3 regions of the Paucibacter sp. KCTC 42545 genome follow, and region 2 is predicted to be linked to each of the others. Evidence: predicted binding sites of a transcription regulator. Region 2 holds the regulator's gene; each other region holds the start of a gene.

Region 1 (6,455 bases), 2.0 Mb from region 2:
CAAAGATTCGCGGCTCTAGCCTAAAGAAGAAATTTCACCAGGGTCTTCGAAAGCTCTTTGGGGTGCTGCCTGCAAATTTTCGCTTCAGCATTTACCGACGCATGGTGGAATGTGACCCGGCGCCGGATCTTCGCCTGGAATTGAAAATTGCAGATACCCAGGAGGAGTTGGAGGATTGTTTCAAGCTCTTGCATGGCGCTTATGTCGCGAGCGGATTTATGCTGCCAGATCCTTCTGGAATGCGCATCACGATTTATCACTCGCTGCCAACTACAACCACCTTGTGTGCAAAGTATGACGGTAAGGTGGTTGGCACCATTTCGATGATCCGGGAAGGTGTGTTCGGATTTCCATTGCAGTCGGTCTTTGACTTGCAGCAGGTAAAAGCTAAAGGCGGCAATATCGCAGAGATATCAGCTTTGGCTGTGCATCCGGACTTTCGTGCTACCGGGGGTGCCATTCTGTTTCCATTGATGAAGTTTATGCATCAATATTGCACGGAATATTTTGATACCCGTCATCTTGTTATTGCGGTCAACCCGGAGAAAATTGAGCTCTATGAGGCGCTGCTGTTCTTCGAGCGTTTACAGGCCAATGTTGTCGATCAGTACGACTTTGCGAATGGCGCACCTGCTGTAGGTGCGACCTTAGATTTGCATCATGCCGCGGAGATATTCAAAGCTGGATACAAAGGAAGGCCAAGTCGGAAGAATTTGCATCGCTATTTCTTCATGCAGAATTTGCCCAATATAAAATTGCCGAAGAGACGCTATTTCACAACCAATGATCCGGTCATGACGCCGGCTTTGCTTGATTACTTTTTTAATGAAAAAAGTAAAGTGTTTGAGGCGATGGATGACCGCAAGAAGTCTTTGCTTTGGTCGATTTATGACCTGATCGAGTACCGCCGAATTTTGCCAATGCTGTCTGGGACGGCACTTGAGTCGCATCCCTTGCGGCGCCATCAGCGCTATTCAATCAGGTGTCCTGCTCAAATACGCTTTGATGTGGATGGGCGTTCTAGAGAATTTGTCTTGAACATCATAGAAATTTCTCTGTCTGGTTTTCAGGCCGAATGCAGGATTGATGTTCCGCTTAAGGTTCCGGGGCATGCGAGCATTGTTTTGGGTGCTGCCGACACTTCTGAAGTTAAAGCGGTTGCACTGCGTTCGAAGGTGACAGACGTTGGTGTGTTCTATGGCTTCCGTGTCGAGGAGGCGGACGTCGTTTGGCGCTCCTGCGTGACCGCCTTGGAGATGGGGCAAACCTCGGCCGATTTGTCGCTTGCATGAGCGGAGCAGGCTCTGGTTTTAACCGCCGTTCGGTAGTTGGGTGGTTGGCTGTGGTCGGCATGCCTAGCGGGGCTCAGGAGCTCACGCCGAGCAGGGCTGGTGCCCCGGTTGATTTGCCGTCCTTGATCAAACGGTCTCGTTCTTCCGTGTTGCTTGTGGGCACTTTCGGGGAAACCGATAGTCCCCGCTTTTCGTTCCGGGGTACAGGCTTCGTAGCGGCGGAAGGCAATTTGGTGATCACCAATAAGCATGTCTTGCCGGAAGGCGGTGAGATGACTGGAGGACGGCGCTTGGTGGTTCGAGCCGCAACGGGTCCCACGGGTCGATGGGTGATGCGAGAGGTGGAAGTCCTTAAGCTTGACCGTGAGCGGGATTTGGCATTGCTGCGAGTCCAGGGCGAGGCGCTTAGTCCTTTGGCTTTGGCCTCGGATCAGGTGGCCCAGGAAGGCAAGAGCGTGGCGATTCTGGGCTTCCCAGTCGGTGGCGCGCTGGGTTTTTCTTTGGTAACCCATCGTGGCATCATTTCCTCAATCACGCCGATTGCATTGCCTCAGGCGTCGGCGCAAGCGTTGAACGAAAAGTCGATTCGAAAATTGCGCGAAGCTACGTTCAATATTCTTCAGTTGGATGCGACGGCTTATCCAGGAAATAGCGGCGGGCCGGTCATCGATTTGGAGACAGGTGCCGTGGTGGGTGTGTTGAATATGGTGCTCATTAAGGGGTCACGAGAGACCGCGTTAACGCACCCGACCGGGATCAGCTATGCGATCCCGGTTGACCTCGTCACGAAGTTGCTGGCGCGCGCGGACTGATTGCTTTGGCCTAACGGCGAGGTCATGTTCCGTTTGATGAACAAAAAGGCCGTGCGAACAAAATTCGCACGGCCTCTTCTTGCATCAGCTGCCTTGGCAGCTGAGAAGAACTGGCATTAAGCCTTGTTTGCCTTGCGGCGGGCAAAGCCCAGGCCAACCAAGCTCAGGCCGATCAGGGCCAGGCTAGAAGGTTCAGGGATGGTGTTGCCCGTAATGGAGCCGTTGCCGCCGGACGAGTACTTGGCATTCGGGTTGAAGAAGGCGCTTGAATTGAACTTCAGCAGATTAGGGTCGAAGTTACCAGCGGCCAAACCGCCGATCACTTGCAGGTCGGCAGCTGTGAAACCGCTAGCGACGTTACCGCTCGTGAAGGCAAGGCTGTTGAACTTCGCGTCAAGCCAGACGGTGCCATCCAAGGCCTTGTCGGCACCGACTTGCCCAGCCGGTGGGCTGGTGTAGAGGGTGCTGGTGTCCACGTACAAGGTAACCCAAGCATTGGTCAGGTCAAAGGTGTTGTTCTTGTTCAGGCCAATGCCGCCAAAGCCAAAGGTCACTTCGCAGCCTGGGCAGAAGCTGCCTGCAGCGCCGAAGCCAGAGCCGATATTGCTGGCGTTGTCATTGATGCGGCCCAGGCGACCAACGCCCTGCAACACAAATCCGGTGGCGCCAGGGCTCACACCGTCAACGGTGGACAGCACCGATCCAATGCCTGCTGCGTCGCCGTAGTTGACGGTGCCCTTGGCATAGTTTGTGCTGCCGAACCACTGCGTGAATTGGTGTTCAGCGATGAAGTCAGTCTCAGCGCCACCCGGTGCCACATAGTCTGGATCCCAAACCACGCCGCCCACATTGATCGGGGTAGCTTGAACGCCGGCCATGCAGGCCAGCAAGGCCACGCCAGCGAAAGTCGTCTTCAGAAATTTCATGTCATTTCTCCTGAGGTGATTTGAAAAGGCTACTGCCCGTTCGCAGCAAAGATAAGCAGTAACCGTGCCAACTCTTAAAGAAAATGGTTAAGTGTTTGAAATCATTGGAGAAAATTGACTTTGTGGCGAGCGCGCTTGCTGGCGATGAAGTTGACTTGTAAAAAAATCCGACAAAATTAGCTGTAGCGCCCAGGTGAAATGATGTTGTCGGGGTCCAGTGACTGCCGCAATTGCCGATTCAGCTTGCCCGCGCTCCCCATTCGCTCGGCAAGCCAGGGCATGCTTGATATGCCGACCCGATAGGGTAGAAAGCCTTGCAGTGCGCCGCTGTCCAGCAGCTCTTGGTTGCAGGCTTTGGCGTTCGCAGTTTCGGACTCCTTTTGGCGGTCGAAGAGGATGGGGATGGTGCTGTCGAATACCTTGTCGCTGATGCTGGTCAGTGTGATGAGTGGTTCGATGCCGTGCCTATGGGTGATCGCTTTCACCATGTCGACGAAACTGCGTGCGGCTTGCGGCCTCATGGGGACGAGTGGTGCGTACCAAATGAGGCCGGAGCCATCGCGGCCAGGGTCACGGGATGGCCCCTTTGGCGGGTTTGGATTGCGCCAGTAGGCCAATGGCATTGCTGTTTCGTTGGGGCGCCCTCCGACTAGTTCCAGTGACTTTGCAAGGGTTTGTGCAGTGCTGCCGGCTCGCTGCCCGAGCCGTCCAGGAATGAGCTTTGCCAGCTTGGCCAGGCCTTGGGCTTGGCCGTTGGACAGAAAGACGAGTCGCTTGGCAAATCCTTTCAGGATGTTTCGAATCTCTTTCTGTGCTGCGGCGACGACCTTCTTGCTGCCATAAAGGGTCATAAAACCTGTCCATGGGAATATTTGATATTCACGCCCCATCGCGGCAATGACCTCCTCTGGAATTAGGCCGTTGGGGCCAATTTGAGTGGCGGGATAGGGGGCTGCCATTGCGAGCATGCGGTGCCTATTCATCAAATTGCTGCCGCCAACAATGCCCGGCAGGGTTTGAAGAATACGTTGCACTCGCCGCACAGCCTCTTCGAGCATTTGGTCGTCGGGAATGCTGAAGAAACAAACTTTGGAGCATTGTGGGCGGCGTGCCAACAAGATGGTCATCTGGGTAACCACGCCAAAGCCGCTTTGAGTGAAGAGACCGTTGATGTAGGGGCCGATTCCCCATTTGAAGAGTTTGGCCACCTCAATGCCACCCGCTTCATGCAGTCCGCTTCGGTAAATGCTGCCGTCCGCCAGGACGGCTTCGATATGGGTGACTGCGCCGAAGTGGTCGGTATGGGGGGTTACGCCATAGCCGCGCTCCAGTGCATTGCCAAGCAGGCTGCAATTTGGGCCGCCGCCGGTCACGGGCACCATGAAGTCGTGACCGCCCTCATCCAAGAACTTGGCCAGCATGCCTTGGGTGACGCCGGGCTCGACGGTGATTACTCCCAATTCGGCATCGAACTCCTTGATTTGGGATAGTCCTGAGAGATCAAGCAGTACGCAGTCGTTTGCGGCAGGGAGGCTGGTTCCGTAGCCCCAGTTGTTGCCGGTGCTGATTGGGTAAATTGAGGTTCGATTGGCCTTGGCAATACGAACAATTTCGGGAATTTGCTCACTAGCGCTGGGTTTGAGTGCAGCCACAAGCTTTCTACTTGAGGCGGTGGTGTCAAGCCCATAGGCCTGCTGCGCAGCCGCAGTGCTCAGGACTTGCGCTGCTCCAAGGAGTTTGGTCCAGCTGCTGATGGCTGCGGCGTGAGTGGTGGTCATGTCAATGGCCCCTCATTCAAGTGGGTGTGTGGTCGCAACGGTAAAAAGTCGCCTTAAGGGCGAAGGAAGAGCAAGCCTAGTGTGGCATCATTCCCCTAGCCATGCAGTGCCGTGCGCGCTCAGAGTTGGCTGAAATATTTTTGCTGTTGGGAGTGGAGATGGTCAGGCGAGTACCCCCAATTTTGCTAGCTAAATACAAGGAGCGGCGTCTGTGAAGAATCTTTCATTTTTTTCGGTGGTAGGCATGTCGCGGATGCTTTTTGCTGGCCTTGTACTTTCGACGTTGAGTGCATGCGGTACGGTAGGCTCGAAATTCCCGCCCGCGCCAAGCGCCGCAGCGAGCGAAAAATATAGTTATATCGTTGGCCCGGGTGATGCCCTCAATATCATTGTTTGGCGCAATCCGGAATTGTCGATGAGTGTGCCGGTGCGGCCTGATGGAAAAATATCTACGCCGCTTATCGATGAGTTGACGGCTCAAGGCAAGAATTCCACGGAAATTGCCAGAGATATTGAACAGCAACTCGGTAAATATGTTCGTGATCCGGTGGTTACGGTGATTGTGACCAGCTTTGTTGGGCCTTACAGCGAACAGATTCGCGTGGTGGGTGAGGCGTCCAAGCCGCAGGCCTTGCCGTACAAGCAGAAAATGACGGTGCTCGATGTCATGATTGCTGTTGGCGGCTTGACTGACTTTGCCGCGGGTAATGAGGCGACGATTGTTCGCTCCGGCGAGGGCAATAAACAGTACTCGGTAAGGCTGAAGGATTTGGTCAAGCGCGGCGATGTGTCTGCGAATGTGGAAATGCGACCTGGCGATATCCTGATCATTCCGCAGAGTTTGTTTTGAGCTGATTTGATTGCCTTGCGCTCGCCGCGCTTGGCTAATAGTTAGGTTAGATTCTCTCGATTCGTCGACATCGCGGGTTCCCTCGCTTTGAACTTGAAAAGTCGCCTCAATGGATTTGTTGATTGCACAGTTGCTTTCCGTCGTGAAGTCGATGTGGAAGCACCGCTGGACCGGCTTGGCAGTGGCTTGGATTGCCGGGCTGGTTGGCGCCGTTGTCGTCTTGGTCTTGCCTGACCGGTACGAGGCGAGCGCGCGTATCTATGTGGATACGCAGTCCATCCTGAAGCCGCTGATGACGGGCTTGGCTGTACAACCCAATGTCGAGCAGCAGGTGATGATGCTCAGCCGCACTTTGATCAGCCGCCCCAATGTCGAGAAGTTGGTTCGCATGGCGGATCTGGACCTCAAGAACCAGTCCAAGAGCCAGCAAGAGGCAACGATTGAGACGGTGACCAAGAACTTGTCGATTCAAAGCACGGCGCGCGACAACCTGTACACCTTGGCCTATCGGGATACCGATCAGGAAAGTGCCAAGCGGGTGGTTCAGTCTTTTGTCTCGATTTTTCTGGAATCGAGCCTTGGTTCTAGCCGCAAGGATACGGCCACTGCCACGACCTTCATCAACGAGCAAATCAAGGGCTATGAAGCGAAGTTGGAAGAGGCTGAGTCTCGCTTAAAAGAGTTCCGCCTGCGCAATATTCAAACCATGTCGGGCGATGGCAAGGATTCCGCATCCCGTTTGGGTGAAATCAGTGCGCAACTTGAGCGTGCCCGGCTCGACTATCGCGAGGCTGTGA
Region 2 (6,455 bases):
CATTGATGTGCGTGAAACCGGTGACGGCTACTTTCAGGCCTATGCCAATGGCCAGACCGGCAAGCAGGTGTCCTTCCGCCAGGCACGAGACATCCCCGGCGAGGCCATCGAAGGCTTTGCCGATCAGGTGGAGTACGACACCCGCAGCGACACCGTGCGTTTCATCGGCAATGCGGTGGTGCATCGCACCATGGGCAGCTCGGTGGCCGACGAGGTCAGCGGCGCCGTGATCGTGTACGACAACCGCAGCGAAGTGTTCACGCTGGACGGCGGCAAGACCTCGCCCCACCCCACCGGCCGCGTCCGCGTGGTTATCATGCCGCGAGGCTCGGCAGCAAGCGCTGAGCCCGCAGCCAGTTCTGGCCTGACCCTGCAACCCAGCACCCAGCTGCCCAGCAGTAAAAAGGCGCCATGAGCAGCGCGCCCCCAATCAGCGGCAGCAGCGCGCCGCGCAGCCGCCTTGACGCCACCGGTTTGGCCAAGAGCTATGGTGTGCGCAAAGTGGTCAAGAACGTGCACCTGGGCGTGGACAGCGGCGAGGTGGTGGGTCTGCTGGGCCCCAACGGTGCCGGCAAGACGACCAGCTTCTACATGATCGTGGGCCTGGTGCGCGCCGATGCCGGCGAGATCCATATCGACGGCAAAGAAGTCCAGCACCTGCCCATCCACCAGCGTGCCCGCCTGGGCCTGAGCTATCTGCCGCAGGAAGCTTCGATCTTCCGCAAGCTCACCGTGGAAGAGAACATCCGTGCGGTGCTGGAATTGCAACTCGATGCCAATGGCCGGCCGCTGAGCAAGGCGCGCATCAATGAGTTGCTGGAAAACCTGCTGCACGACCTCAGCATCGAAAAGCTGCGCGACAGCCCCGCCCCCGCGCTTTCGGGTGGCGAGCGCCGCCGCGTCGAGATCGCGCGCGCCCTGGCCACCCAGCCCCGCTTCATCTTGCTGGACGAGCCCTTCGCCGGCGTCGACCCGATCGCGGTGCTGGAGATCCAGCGCATCATCAGCTTCCTGAAGGCGCGCGGCATCGGGGTTTTGATCACCGACCACAATGTGCGCGAAACCCTCGGCATTTGCGATCGCGCCTACATCATCAGCGAAGGCGCCGTTCTGGCCGAAGGCACGCCCGCCGAGATTGTGGACAACGCCGATGTGCGCAAGGTCTATCTCGGCGAAAACTTCCGCATGTGATGAAACAGTCGCTCCAGCTGCGCCTGAGCCAGCATCTCTCGCTGACCCCGCAATTGCAGCAATCGATCCGGCTGCTGCAACTCTCGACCCTGGAGCTGAACCAGGAAATCGAGCAAATGATGGCGCAGAACCCTCTGCTCGATACCGAGGATGACATCAGCGTGGCCGCGCCCGAGATCAGCGAGCCGCTACGCGCCAGCGCCGCCGACGACAGCAGCGCCGACACCGAGCTGGGCGGCGGCGCCGACGCCGAGAGCACGCCGGAGTTGCGGGCCGAAGACTTCGGTAGCACCGAGCGCGACGACTGGGAGAACGGCACCGAGCGCGATGACTTCGACGGCATCCGCGAGCTGCCCAGCAACCACAACAGCGGCAGCGCCAGCAATGACGGCGACGACGATCGCAGCGAGCAGGAGTTCGCCGAAATCAGCCTGCAAGAGCATTTGAATCAGCAGCTGGCCGGCATGCACCTCAGCCAGGCCGACCGCATGGCCTTGCAAGTGCTGATTGAGTCGCTGGGCGAAGACGGCTACCTGGAAGACACACTGGAAGACATCGCCCAAGCGCTCACCACTGATGCCGAGGAACAAGAAGAGCTGCTGGACCATCTGCGCATCGCCCTGAAGTGGTTGCAGAACATGGACCCCGGCGGCGTCGGCGCACGCGACCTGGCCGAGTGCCTAACGCTGCAATTGCGCGCACTACCGCGCAGCCCGGCGCAGGTGATCGCCATCCTGATTTGCAAATCACATCTGGAACTGCTGGCCAAGCGCGATAGCAAAAAGCTGATGGCGCTGACCGGTGCCGACGAGCCCCTGCTGCGCGAAGCGCAAGCGCTGATCCGCGCCCTCGACCCCAAACCGGGGCGGCGCTTCGCGCAAGGCCAGTCGCAGGCAGTGATCCCGGATGTGATCGTGCGCAAGGTCGGCCGCGAGCTGCGCGTGATGCTCAACCCCGAGGTCGCCCCCAAGCTGCGCATCAATGAGATGTATGCCAACGCCCTGCGGCAAACCCGCGGCGGCATCAGCAATAGCGCGCTGGGTGGCCAGCTGCAGGAAGCGCGCTGGTTCATTAAAAACATCCAGCAGCGCTTCGACACCATTTTGCGTGTCTCCAAAGCCATCGTGGAGCGGCAAAAAGGCTTCTTCACCCACGGTGCCCTGGCCATGAAGCCCCTGGTGCTGCGCGAGATTGCCGACGAGCTGGGCCTGCACGAGTCCACCATCTCACGCGTCACCACCGCCAAATACATGGCCACCACCTTCGGCACTTTTGAGCTGAAGTACTTCTTCGGCTCGGGCCTGAGCACCGAGGCCGGCGGCAATGCCTCCAGCACCGCCGTGCGCGCGCTGATCAAGCAATTCGTTGAGGCGGAAGCGCCGAACAAGCCGCTGTCTGACAGCGCCTTGGCCAACATGCTGGAAGAGCAAGGCATCCAGGTGGCGCGGCGCACCGTGGCGAAATACCGCGAAGCGCTGAAGATCGCCCCCGCCAATTTGCGCAAACCCTGCTGATTGATCTGCATCAAGGCTGAGGCAGGAGCGACTCGCTAAGGTGACGCTCCCTCACCTCGCCCACCATGTCCAGCCCAGCCCCCCATTCGGCGAACCGCCCCGGTTCGGCCTTCTGCATTCAACAATTTCACGCACAGTGGCTGGTGTTCGCCCTGGTCTGCGCGATCGTTGCGGTGTCTGCCGGTATTTGGCTCAGGCATGAACGCGCCCAGTTGCAGCAGCAAGAAAGCCAGCGCCTGCAAGGTCTGGTGCAAGTGCTGGACGGCATCGTGGCCCAACAGCTGCATGGCATTCAGGCAGCGCTGCAGACCATCGACGATTCCCACGGCAAATGGCGCAACAGCCAGATGCAGCAAGATGCTCGCCCGCTTTTGAGCGCCCTGGCCCAGGCCATGCCCGGTGTGCGCATGGCCGCCATCATCGATGCCCGCGGGCGCATGCGAGCCACCTCCCTGGCCGAATTGCCCAATTTCGACGCCAGCACGCGCGACTACTTTCTGATGCCAAAAACGGCGCCACAGTACGGCATGCTCTATGTCTCGCCGCCCTACAGCAATGCGCTGGGCGAGTACACCATGAGCTTGTCGCGGGCGCTGTTCGATGCGCGCGGGCAATTCGCTGGCGTGGCCATGGTGACGCTGGATCCCGACTACTTCAAGCTGGTGCTGGGTACGGCGCAAACCTCGGATGACACCTGGAGCGCCCTGGTTCACGCCGACGGCATGCTCTACAGCCTGCGCCCGCAGAACAATGACTGGATGGGCCGCCGACTGCTGGACCGGCCGGGCTCGCTACTGGCCCGCCATCTGGCCAGCGGCCAAGACGCCAGCGTGCAGCAAGGCCTGGCCTTGGTCAGCCGGGATGAGCGCCTGACGGCCTTGCAAACCGTGCGCACCCCGGGCCTACAAACCAACCGCGCCTTGATCGTTGCCGTGGGTCGCCAGATCAGCGCCCTGGAAGCGCCTTGGCAGCGCCAGTGGCAGCAAACCCTGGGGGCCGGCTTGCTGCTGGCCATGGTCAGCGGCCTGGCGCTGTGGCTGCGCCAACGTCGCTTGCGCAGCATCGCCGCGTTGCGCGAAGCCCAGCGGCGCAGCGACCACGACAAAGCGCAGCACACCCAGGCCGTTCTGGACAATATGGTGGACGGCGTCATCACCATCGACGCGCGCGGCCTGATCCTGAGCTTCAACGCCTCGGCCTGCCGCATGTTCGGCTACAGCGCCGAGGAGGTGATCGGGCGCAATGTCAGTCTGCTGATGCCCGAGCCTGAAGCCAGCCAGCACGATGGCTATTTGCGCAACTACCTGGGCGGCAATCAAGCCCGCGTGATCGGGGTTGGCCGCGACGTCACCGGCCGGCGCAAGAGCGGCAGCAACTTCCCGATGAGCCTGGCCGTGTCCAGCATCGAGCGCGATGGCGAGCCCCTGTTCATCGGCCTGACGCGCGACATCACCGAACGCAAGCGTGCCGAGGCCGCGATCGAGAAACTGGCCTTCAACGACCCGCTCACCGGCCTGCCCAACCGCCGCCTGCTGCTGGACCGCTTGAACCAAACCCTGGCCTCGGCGCAGCGCCAGGGCCGCCACGGCGCGGTGCTCTTCATCGACCTGGACAATTTCAAGTCGCTCAACGACACCTTGGGCCACGGGATGGGCGATCTGCTGCTGCAAAGCATCGCACAGCGCCTGCTGGGCACGGTGCGGGCGCAGGACTCGGTGGCGCGCTGGGGCGGCGATGAGTTTGTGGTACTGCTGCAGGACTTGGGCCAGGACTACGCCGAGGCTGCCCAGCATGCCGAAGCGGCAGCCGAAAAGATCCTGCGCGTGCTGGGCCAGCCCTACCAGCTCAAAGACCATTTGCATCACAGCACGCCCAGCATCGGCATCAAGGTCTGGGGTGCGGGCGACGGTAGCAGCAGCGAAGATCTGCTCAAACATGCCGACCACGCCATGTACCAAGCCAAGGCGGGCGGCCGCAACCAGCTGTGCTTCTTCGACCCGGTCACCCAGGCCGCCATGGCCGAGCGCGCCACGCTGGAGGCGGACCTGCGCGGCGCCCTGCAGAACGACCAGTTCGCGCTCTATCTGCAAGCCCAGGTCAATCAGCACGGCCAGTTGACCGGCGCCGAAGTGCTGCTGCGCTGGCAGCATCCGCAGCGCGGCTGGATCTCGCCCGCGCAGTTCATCCCCCTGGCTGAGCAGACCGGCCTGATCGTGCCACTGGGCGCCTGGGTGATGCAGCAGGCCTGCGCGCTGCTGGCCTTGTGGGCCGGTCAGCCGCGGCTGGAGGGCTTGAGCCTGGCCGTCAACGTCAGTGCCGTCCAGTTCCGCCACAAGGGCTTTTTGTCCACCTTGCAGCAAATCTTGGCGCGCAGCAACGCCCCCACCGAGCGCCTCAAGATCGAGCTGACCGAGAGCGCCCTGGTGGACGATGTGGAGGGCGTGATCCGCCTGATGACGGAGCTGGGCCGCCTGGGCGTAGGCCTGTCGCTGGATGATTTCGGCACCGGCTATTCCTCGCTGGCCTACCTGAAGCGCCTGCCGCTCAAGCAGCTCAAGATCGACCAATCCTTTGTGCGCGACCTGATCAGCGAGCCCAATGCCCATGCCATTGCCCATGCGATTGTGCAGTTAGGCGACAGCCTGGGCCTGCACGTCATCGCCGAAGGGGTGGAAACCGAGGCGCAGCGCGATCTGCTGGCGCAGCTGGGTTGCCATGCCTACCAGGGCTATTTGTTCGGCCGCCCCATGCCCATCGAGGCCTTCGTCGCCGGAGCCTTGCAATGGCCCAAGCCCATGGCCGGGCAGACGCAAACTGCCGAGCCCCTGCTGACTCAAGTCACAAGCGAAGACAGGCCTGCCGACGCGCCGCTGCCGGCCTAAAGGCAAGCTCAGGCCAGGCTCGCGGCGCTGGCACTGGCCTGATTTCCGCACCCTCTGGTCAAGCCTGGCCGCGAACTGGGACAATCAGGCCCAAAGCCCTTGCGCTTTTGCCCTTTGAACTTTTTGCTTGCGGCCGCAATCGCAACGCCTCTGCCCCATGTTTTCCCCCACCGATAAGCTCCATCTCTTTGTCTCCTGTGCCTCCGGCGTGGAGCGCCTGCTCGATGAAGAGGTGCGGGGCATCCTGCCCAAAACCCATATCGAGGTGCTGCGTGGCGGCATCGCGCTGAAGGGTGATCTGGAAGCCGTGATGAAGCTCAACCTCGAAAGCCGGCTGGCCCAGCGTGTGCTGATCGAGTTGATCGGCGGCGGCTACCGCCATGAGGACGATATCTACGCCCTGGCCTGCAAGATCGACTGGACACAGTGGATCACCCCGGCCGAAACCATCCGCGTGGACACCATTGCCCAGCGCAGCCCGCTGCGCAGCCTCAACTTCGCCACCCTGCGCGTCAAAGACGCCATCTGCGACGTGCTGCGCGACGCCACCGGCGAGCGCCCCAGCGTGGACACCCGCTACCCCGATCTGCCGGTGATGCTGCACCTGAGCGAAACCGATGCCACGCTCTACATCGACAGCTCCGGCGAGCCGCTGTTCAAACGCGGCTGGCGCGAAGACAAGGGCGACGCCCCGCTGAAGGAAACCCTGGCAGCCGCCATGCTGGCCGCCGCCGGCTGGAAGGGCACGCCCGAAGCCGGCGGCGCCCTGCACGACCCCTGCTGCGGCTCGGGCACCATCGCGGTGGAAGCCGCGCAAATCGCCTGCGGCATGGCCGCCGGCATGCAGCGCCGCTTCGCCTTTGAGCGC
Region 3 (6,455 bases), 200 kb from region 2:
GAGTATGCCAAGGGCTGGCGCGCCTGGCCCGGGGTGTCTGGCAGCTTTGCCGACGTGAAGGAAATCACGCATTCACGCCGGGGCATACGCGGGGTGTTCGCCTGCCGGAAAAAACCGGTATTGCGCACTTGCGTGTCTTGGCTGGGTGCGTACATTGCGGTCTCTGGGCGCGTTTCTGCGTGAGAGCACAGCATCTCACACATGCCGCGGCAGGATCCCAAAATCCCCATTTGACCCCCTTCATGAAAATTCGCGTCCTCGGTTGTTCAGGCGCTATCGCCGCCGGATTCAAGACCACCGCTTTCCTGCTGGACGACGATGTGCTGATCGACGCCGGAACCGGCGTGGGCGATTTGTCGCTGGAAGCGCTGGCCCGCATTGATCACATTCTGGTCAGCCACTCCCATCTGGACCATGTGCTGGCCATTCCGCTGCTGGCCGATTCGGTCTTGCGCTTGCGCGCCGCAGCCGGCCGCCCACCGATTCAGGTGCATGGCCTGGCGCCCACGCTCAAGGCTCTGCGTGATCACATCCTGAACGGGGTGATCTGGCCCGACTTCACCCGCCTGCCCTCGGCTGAGCATCCGGTGCTGAGCCTGCATCCTTTTGAAATCGGTGATCGCCTGCAATTGGGCGAGCGCCAGGTCGAGGTCTTGAGCGCCGCGCACACCGTGCCGGCAGTTGGCTTTGCCGTGGACGGCGGCCCGGCCAGCGGCCACGCCCACTGGGTGTTCACCGGCGACACAGGACCCAACCCGGCCCTGTGGCGCCGCTTGGCTGAACTGAAGCTCTCGCACCTGGTGATCGAAACCGCCTTCAGCGACGAAGAGCAGCAAGTCGCCACCGTCAGCAAACACCTCTGCCCCGCCTCGCTGGCCCTGGAGTTGCAGCATCTGCAAGGGCCGGTGGAGGTGCACATCACCCACATCAAGCCCGGCGAGGTAGACGCCGTGATGAGCGAGATCGCCGCCCTGAGCACCGCCCACAAACTCGCGCCTTTACAGGCCGGGCAGGTGATGGTGCTGTAGCCCAGCGCCTCCCGCCCTGTTTAATGGGGTCAGTTTTTAATGGGGTCAGTTTTTAATGGGGTCAGTTTTTAATGGGGCCAGAGTTGATTAATCCTTGCGGCGATTAATCAACTCTGGCCCCAAAATTTTTCCCCGAATGCTTTGCACTCTTATTGGTATTGCGTAGTGCAGACGTAAATTGTCACTTCTTTGTGCCTCAACCTCTTTGTGTCACCTGGGTTGACAATTTTTGTCAGGTCGTGAGGCCGTTGACCAGCCGGAGCGTGACGAAAAGCACAAGAGCGGCGCAGGAACAAGCTGGCACGACCCCTGCATTCAAGGGGGTTGTACCCCACCCCTCAACGGCTTTTCTTATTTGGCTTCGGCCAGGAGTTTTCATCATGAACATGAAGCGCGTCCAACAAGGTTTCACCCTGATCGAACTGATGATCGTCGTGGCCATCATCGGTATCTTGGCTGCTGTGGCGATTCCTCAGTACAAGGACTACACGAGCAAGTCCAAAGTTGCGTCCGCCATCGCCAGCATCGACGGCATCAAGAAGGCTGTCGCCTTGTGCTACCAGGAAAATGCCGGATTTGATACTTGTGCATCCTCTGGTACGGGCGGCGTTCCTGCATTTACAGCGACCAATGTTTTGAAAACCGCTCAGGCTGATGACAAGGGCGTGATTACTGCTACTTTCACTGACGCCAGCGGCACAGATTTGGCTGGTAAATTTGTCAAGTACGAAGCCAAGCCTGACGGCGTGCGCATGTCTTGGGTCGTATCAACCGATGTCACTGCGGCTGCGGTGAAGGCTGCCATCACGAAGAATTCGACTCCTTGAGCTTAGTGCTCTAGGTAAGACGGACCAGCGCTACTTGTTGATCCATTGTTGAAAAAAGGGCGCCTTGATGGCGCCCTTTCTCATTTCAGAATGGGTTATCGAGTTAACAGTTCGGCGAGCCCTGTACCAAAAACTTAGCACTCGCTAGAAAAATTGTCCATGGACCTCACATTAAAGTTCCGACGGAAATAGTCACGTCTTTGTGCGCAGACCTTTTTGTGTCACTTGGATTGACAATTTTTGTCAGGCTGCGGATTACTGAGCCAGTCGGAGTGTGAAGAAACGCACGGGAGCGGCGATGAAACCAGTTGGCATGATCCCTGCATTCAGGGGGGGGGGCACCTACCCCTCAACTGCTTTTCTTTTTTGGCTTCGCCTAGGAGATTTAGATCATGAACATGAAGCGCATCCAACAAGGTTTCACCCTGATCGAATTGATGATCGTTGTGGCCATCATCGGTATCTTGGCTGCTGTGGCGATTCCTCAGTACAAGGACTATACGAGCAAGTCCAAAGTTGCGTCCGCCATCGCCAGCATTGACGGTATCAAGAAGGCTGTAGCCTTGTGCTACCAGGAAAATGCCGGATTTGATACTTGTGCTTCCTCCGGTACGGGTGGCGTCCCCGCATTTACAGCGACCAATGTTTTGAAGACCGCAGCGGCTGACGATAAGGGCGTGATTACTGCTACTTTCGCTGATGCCAGCGGCACAGACTTGGCGGGAAAATTTATCAAATACGAAGCCAAGCCTGACGGCGTGCGCATGTCCTGGATCGTGTCAACCGATGTCACTGCGGATGCAGTGAAGGCTGCAATTACGAAGAACTCGACGCCCTGAGCTTAGTGCTCTCGGTAGAACGAATCAGCGGATCTTGTTGATTCCTTGTTGAAAGAAAGGGCGCCTTGATGGCGCCCTTTCTCATTTCAGAATGGAGTAGCGCGGTGGGTCTTGCGTCAAAGGCTTTGCACCCAGCAGGAAAAATGCTGTCCAAGTAACTTGCTGCACATTAGAGAACTTATGCAGCAGCGTCATATTGGCGCTTCACGGGCTCGAATGAGGCGGTGCGCCGTTGCCTGAATAGATGCCCCCGGTCCGTGTGTGCAAGCTGCAATTCGACCCTGCCAAGGTGCGCAATCTAAGGCAAGGCAAGAGCACCGCGTTGCTAGCTAACAAAACTTCTTCCTTGTCTAATCAGCAGATGTTTCGTCGGCATTGGATGATGGAGCGGAATAAGTACGCCAGAATGGAAAAAGCCGGGGTTCTAAAGTTGCCTGAGTTTGAACTTGAACGTCAATCCGGCCGTTGCTTAGCAATTTTTGTCTCTTTGCAAAACTCAGACCTCTCTGATCAACGCGTCAGCCATGAGGGCACCCGGGTATGCAGACCTTTTCTACCGGTACTGGCGTTTGCGGTCACCGATGAATCATGAGCGAGCCAAGAAGGAACACATGAAACGTATCTATCAGGGTTTTACGTTGATTGAGCTGTTGATTGTTGTCTCGATCATCGGCATCTTGGTGGCCGTGAGCCTTCCCCAGTACAAGGACTACGTCGCCAAAGCCAGGGTTGCCTCGGCAATTTCCAGTATGGATGGGGTGAAACTGGCTGTCGCGGTTTGCGCTCAAGACGGTAGTACGGTCACAGGCTGCAATAGCAGCAGCAATGGCATTCCAGCCTGGACCGCTACGAATGTCTTGACCAGCGTTGTTGCCACTAACGGCGTCATCGTGGCTACGTTCACATCGGCCGCCAATGTTGGCTCTGATCTGGGTGGCAAGACCATTACGTTCACACCCACTCTGCAGAATTCGCGTCTCTCTTGGGCGGTAAGCACCGATGTGGCGGCCGGGCCGATTAAGGACGCCATTGTGAAGAATTCAAGCCCTTAATATGCCGGTCGCGTAAGTCTTGGCAACCGGCTGAAATCATCTGTTCGCATATTCGATCAAGGCACGTAAGACGCTGCACCGGGTCAATTGACTATTTGCTCGATTGCCAGATTCCGAGTTCAGCAGGCAATCCCACAAGATTCAATTTGTAAGCACTGGCTTTGCGCCGTATGGTCATGCTTGGAGTCTTGAATTAGCTCAAGCTCCAAATTCAGGCGCGCATCCGCATCCATATCCTCAATGATGAGCAGCCCCTGGCTTAGCTCGTAGCTTGAGTCAAACCAGCCGCAACTGCCGAAGCGATCGTCATCCGTCGCTGCTTTGGCCTTGAGCTGTGAAGCCGCTGTCGCGCTGGCCATGATGGCGGAATGTGCAAGCTGCCGGCGCAGGCAGAGGGTCTGGAACAGGCTTTGAAATCTCATTTTGAGCTCCATCATTCCTGAAGACATGTGGGCTGACGCGGGGAGGAGGGGCTTGATTGCTGGGGTCACTGCGTCGTCAGTGGCTCAAGTATTCGGCGCAGACAGATCCGTTTTCTATCACTCCGGAGGGGGAGTGATGGGGGATACGTGGGGGGTGTCGCGGCGGGTTCCCTCCAATGGGGGGATGTGGAAGTCGGTACCTGTTTTTGCTATGGAAAGCGGTCTAGCCAACATCAATCTGAGCGATTGACTCGGTGACAACGGCGGCAGAGCAAACGCCGACCGTCTCAGCGCCGTGTCGGCAGCCGCCACAGCCAGGTGGCCACGCAGGCGCAACACAGCGCCGGCAGCCAGGCCCATTGCGTGGGCAAGGTGATGGCGGCCCACACCGAGCCGATGGTCATCATCACGCTGGCCAGTTGTTTGGCGCGCAGAGGTACGGCGCGAGTGGCTCGCCAGTCGCGCACCATGGGGCCGAAGGTGCGGTGATTGAGGATCCAGGCTTCGCAGCGGCTGCTGCCGCGTGAAAAACAAAACGCCGTCAGCAAGATGAAGGGGGTGGTCGGCAGCAGCGGCAAGAAAATGCCCGCGATGCCCAGTGCCAAGCTCAGCAGGCCGGCCAGAAGCCAGATCACCCGCTGCCACATGGGCCGGGCTTTCACCAGGGCTTGGGTCGGCGCGGCGGCGCAAGCAAGAGGCGTTTGTTCATCAGGCATGGATCAATGCGCGGGGCCGGCGAGTGGGGCATGCCATTGTCGCCGCCATCCCGTCATCCGGCAGCCGTTGATGCCATCCATCAACGGGGCGATTCCACCTTGAAGAACCACTTGCGCAGGCCCTCGGCTTCAAAGGGCTGCCAGTCCTCGGGGTGTTGGGCCAGGCGGTCGGCCAGGACGTAAAAGGCCAGCGGGTTGAGCCCCAGGCCAATGTGGCTGGCTGGCACTTCGATGTTTTCGCACAGCGGGCCGGCTTCGTTGAGGCTGCAGCGCCAGGAGACGATGCCGTCGCTGCGCGAATAAATGGAGGTGGTGGGCACCGGCGGGGCACGGCGGATCTGCGCCATCATGGCCGGGTCACCGACCTTGTGGCCGCTGACAAACTCGAAAAAGCGCCAGGCATTGGTGGCCCGTGGGTGTCCGGTGAAGGGCGTGCCCAGGGTGACGACGCTGCGCACATGGTCTGGCAATTCTTTGGCCAACTCGCGAGCGTAGATGCCGCCCAGGCTCCAGCCCACCAGGCTGACCGGCTGGGCATGATGCTTGAACAGACGCTTCACATCGGCCGTGCATTGCTCCAGCACACCGTGGCGCGGGCCAAAATTGAAGCCCTGGCCCCAGGGGTGGGTCTCATACCCCAACGCTTCCAAAAAGCTGCGCAGCGGGCGGGTACTCAGATCATTGGCGCCCAAACCGGGAAACACAATCACCGGATGGCCATCGCCGCGCGGCAGCCGGCGCAGCCACGGGATGGACGCCAGCAGGCTGGCGAACTCCCAGGGCGCGCGTGCCTCCAGCATCAAGAGCAGCGCGTTGGGCGCCGTCATATGCAGATGATGATCGTGGCCTGCGTGCTCGTGCGCCGGCGCGGCTTCAGCAGGTCGAGCCGTTCGACGACGCGGTTTTGATTTTTGAGGCGTGACGCTCATGCGGTGTGCGGGGCAGTTTCGGGCGAAGGGGCAGGATTGCCGCTACCGCCTATGGTCACAGATCGTAGCGACTGCGCACCAGACAAGTGCGGGGATTAGGGGCGGCAATCCAATCCACACGATAAATCGACTCTGACCCCAATTCAGGGCTCAGGGCTTTTTGCTCAGGTCGATGTCGACGAAGTGCCAGAACTCGTTGCGGAAGATGGGGCGGCGGTAGCCCAGCAGCCAGGGCTGGGTGATGTCGCTGCGGATGCGGTGCACATGGGTTTTGATGGGGAGGTAGGCGGCCTGGATGCGCTTGGCTTGCAGGAACAAGGCTTCGCGCTCGGGGCCGTCGGGCATCACCAGCATGCGCTCGTACAAGGTATCAAACGCCTTGTTGCGAAAACGCGAGATGTTTTGATTGCCGGATTGCGGGCCGTACAGGTATTGCAGCGCCTCCAGCCCGTCGGGTGAGCCGGCGGAATTGCCCATCATCCACAGCATCAGTTTGCCGGCGCGGGCGGCTTTCATTTGCTCGGGCCATTTGCCGGCAAAGAACTTGACTCTGATGTTCAGCGCATCGAAGGAGCGCTGCCATAACTCGTCATATTGGCGGCTTTGGGCGTCGGGTTGGGTGGCCACTTCCAGCAGTAGGGG

What was found. Region 2 encodes sigma-54, which starts transcription at its own class of promoters, with help from an activator protein. Its sites were predicted from a motif close to TGGCANGNAANCTGCTTT; they were not measured.
Region 1: AT984_RS08870 (PEP-CTERM sorting domain-containing protein) is a predicted target of sigma-54. The motif match lies at 3,083-3,100, and genes of this name have one in related genera.
Region 3: AT984_RS23665 (pilin) is a predicted target of sigma-54. The motif match lies at 2,165-2,182, and genes of this name have one in related genera.

What each region holds. Positions count from the first base shown of each region.
Region 1 is NZ_CP013692.1:2,003,031-2,009,485, reverse strand. Features, by position in the region: gene AT984_RS08880 (GNAT family N-acetyltransferase) at 1-1,292, shown strand, start outside; gene AT984_RS08875 (S1 family peptidase) at 1,289-2,104, shown strand; gene AT984_RS08870 (PEP-CTERM sorting domain-containing protein) at 2,221-3,030, opposite strand; gene AT984_RS08865 (FAD-binding oxidoreductase) at 3,207-4,808, opposite strand; gene AT984_RS08860 (XrtA/PEP-CTERM system exopolysaccharide export protein) at 5,062-5,658, shown strand; gene AT984_RS08855 (XrtA system polysaccharide chain length determinant) at 5,768-6,455, shown strand, end outside.
Region 2 is NZ_CP013692.1:3,979,041-3,985,495, forward strand. Features, by position in the region: gene lptA (lipopolysaccharide transport periplasmic protein LptA) at 1-415, shown strand, start outside; gene lptB (LPS export ABC transporter ATP-binding protein) at 412-1,191, shown strand; gene AT984_RS17065 (RNA polymerase factor sigma-54) at 1,191-2,705, shown strand; gene AT984_RS17070 (bifunctional diguanylate cyclase/phosphodiesterase) at 2,771-5,587, shown strand; gene AT984_RS17075 (THUMP domain-containing class I SAM-dependent RNA methyltransferase) at 5,745-6,455, shown strand, end outside.
Region 3 is NZ_CP013692.1:4,174,740-4,181,194, reverse strand. Features, by position in the region: gene AT984_RS17870 (MBL fold metallo-hydrolase) at 243-1,028, shown strand; gene AT984_RS23675 (pilin) at 1,409-1,855, shown strand; gene AT984_RS23665 (pilin) at 2,248-2,694, shown strand; gene AT984_RS23065 (hypothetical protein) at 2,954-3,286, shown strand; gene AT984_RS17855 (pilin) at 3,306-3,746, shown strand; gene AT984_RS17850 (hypothetical protein) at 3,866-4,168, opposite strand; gene AT984_RS17840 (YbaN family protein) at 4,456-4,884, opposite strand; gene AT984_RS17835 (esterase/lipase family protein) at 4,965-5,711, opposite strand; gene AT984_RS17830 (ABC transporter substrate-binding protein) at 5,964-6,455, opposite strand, start outside.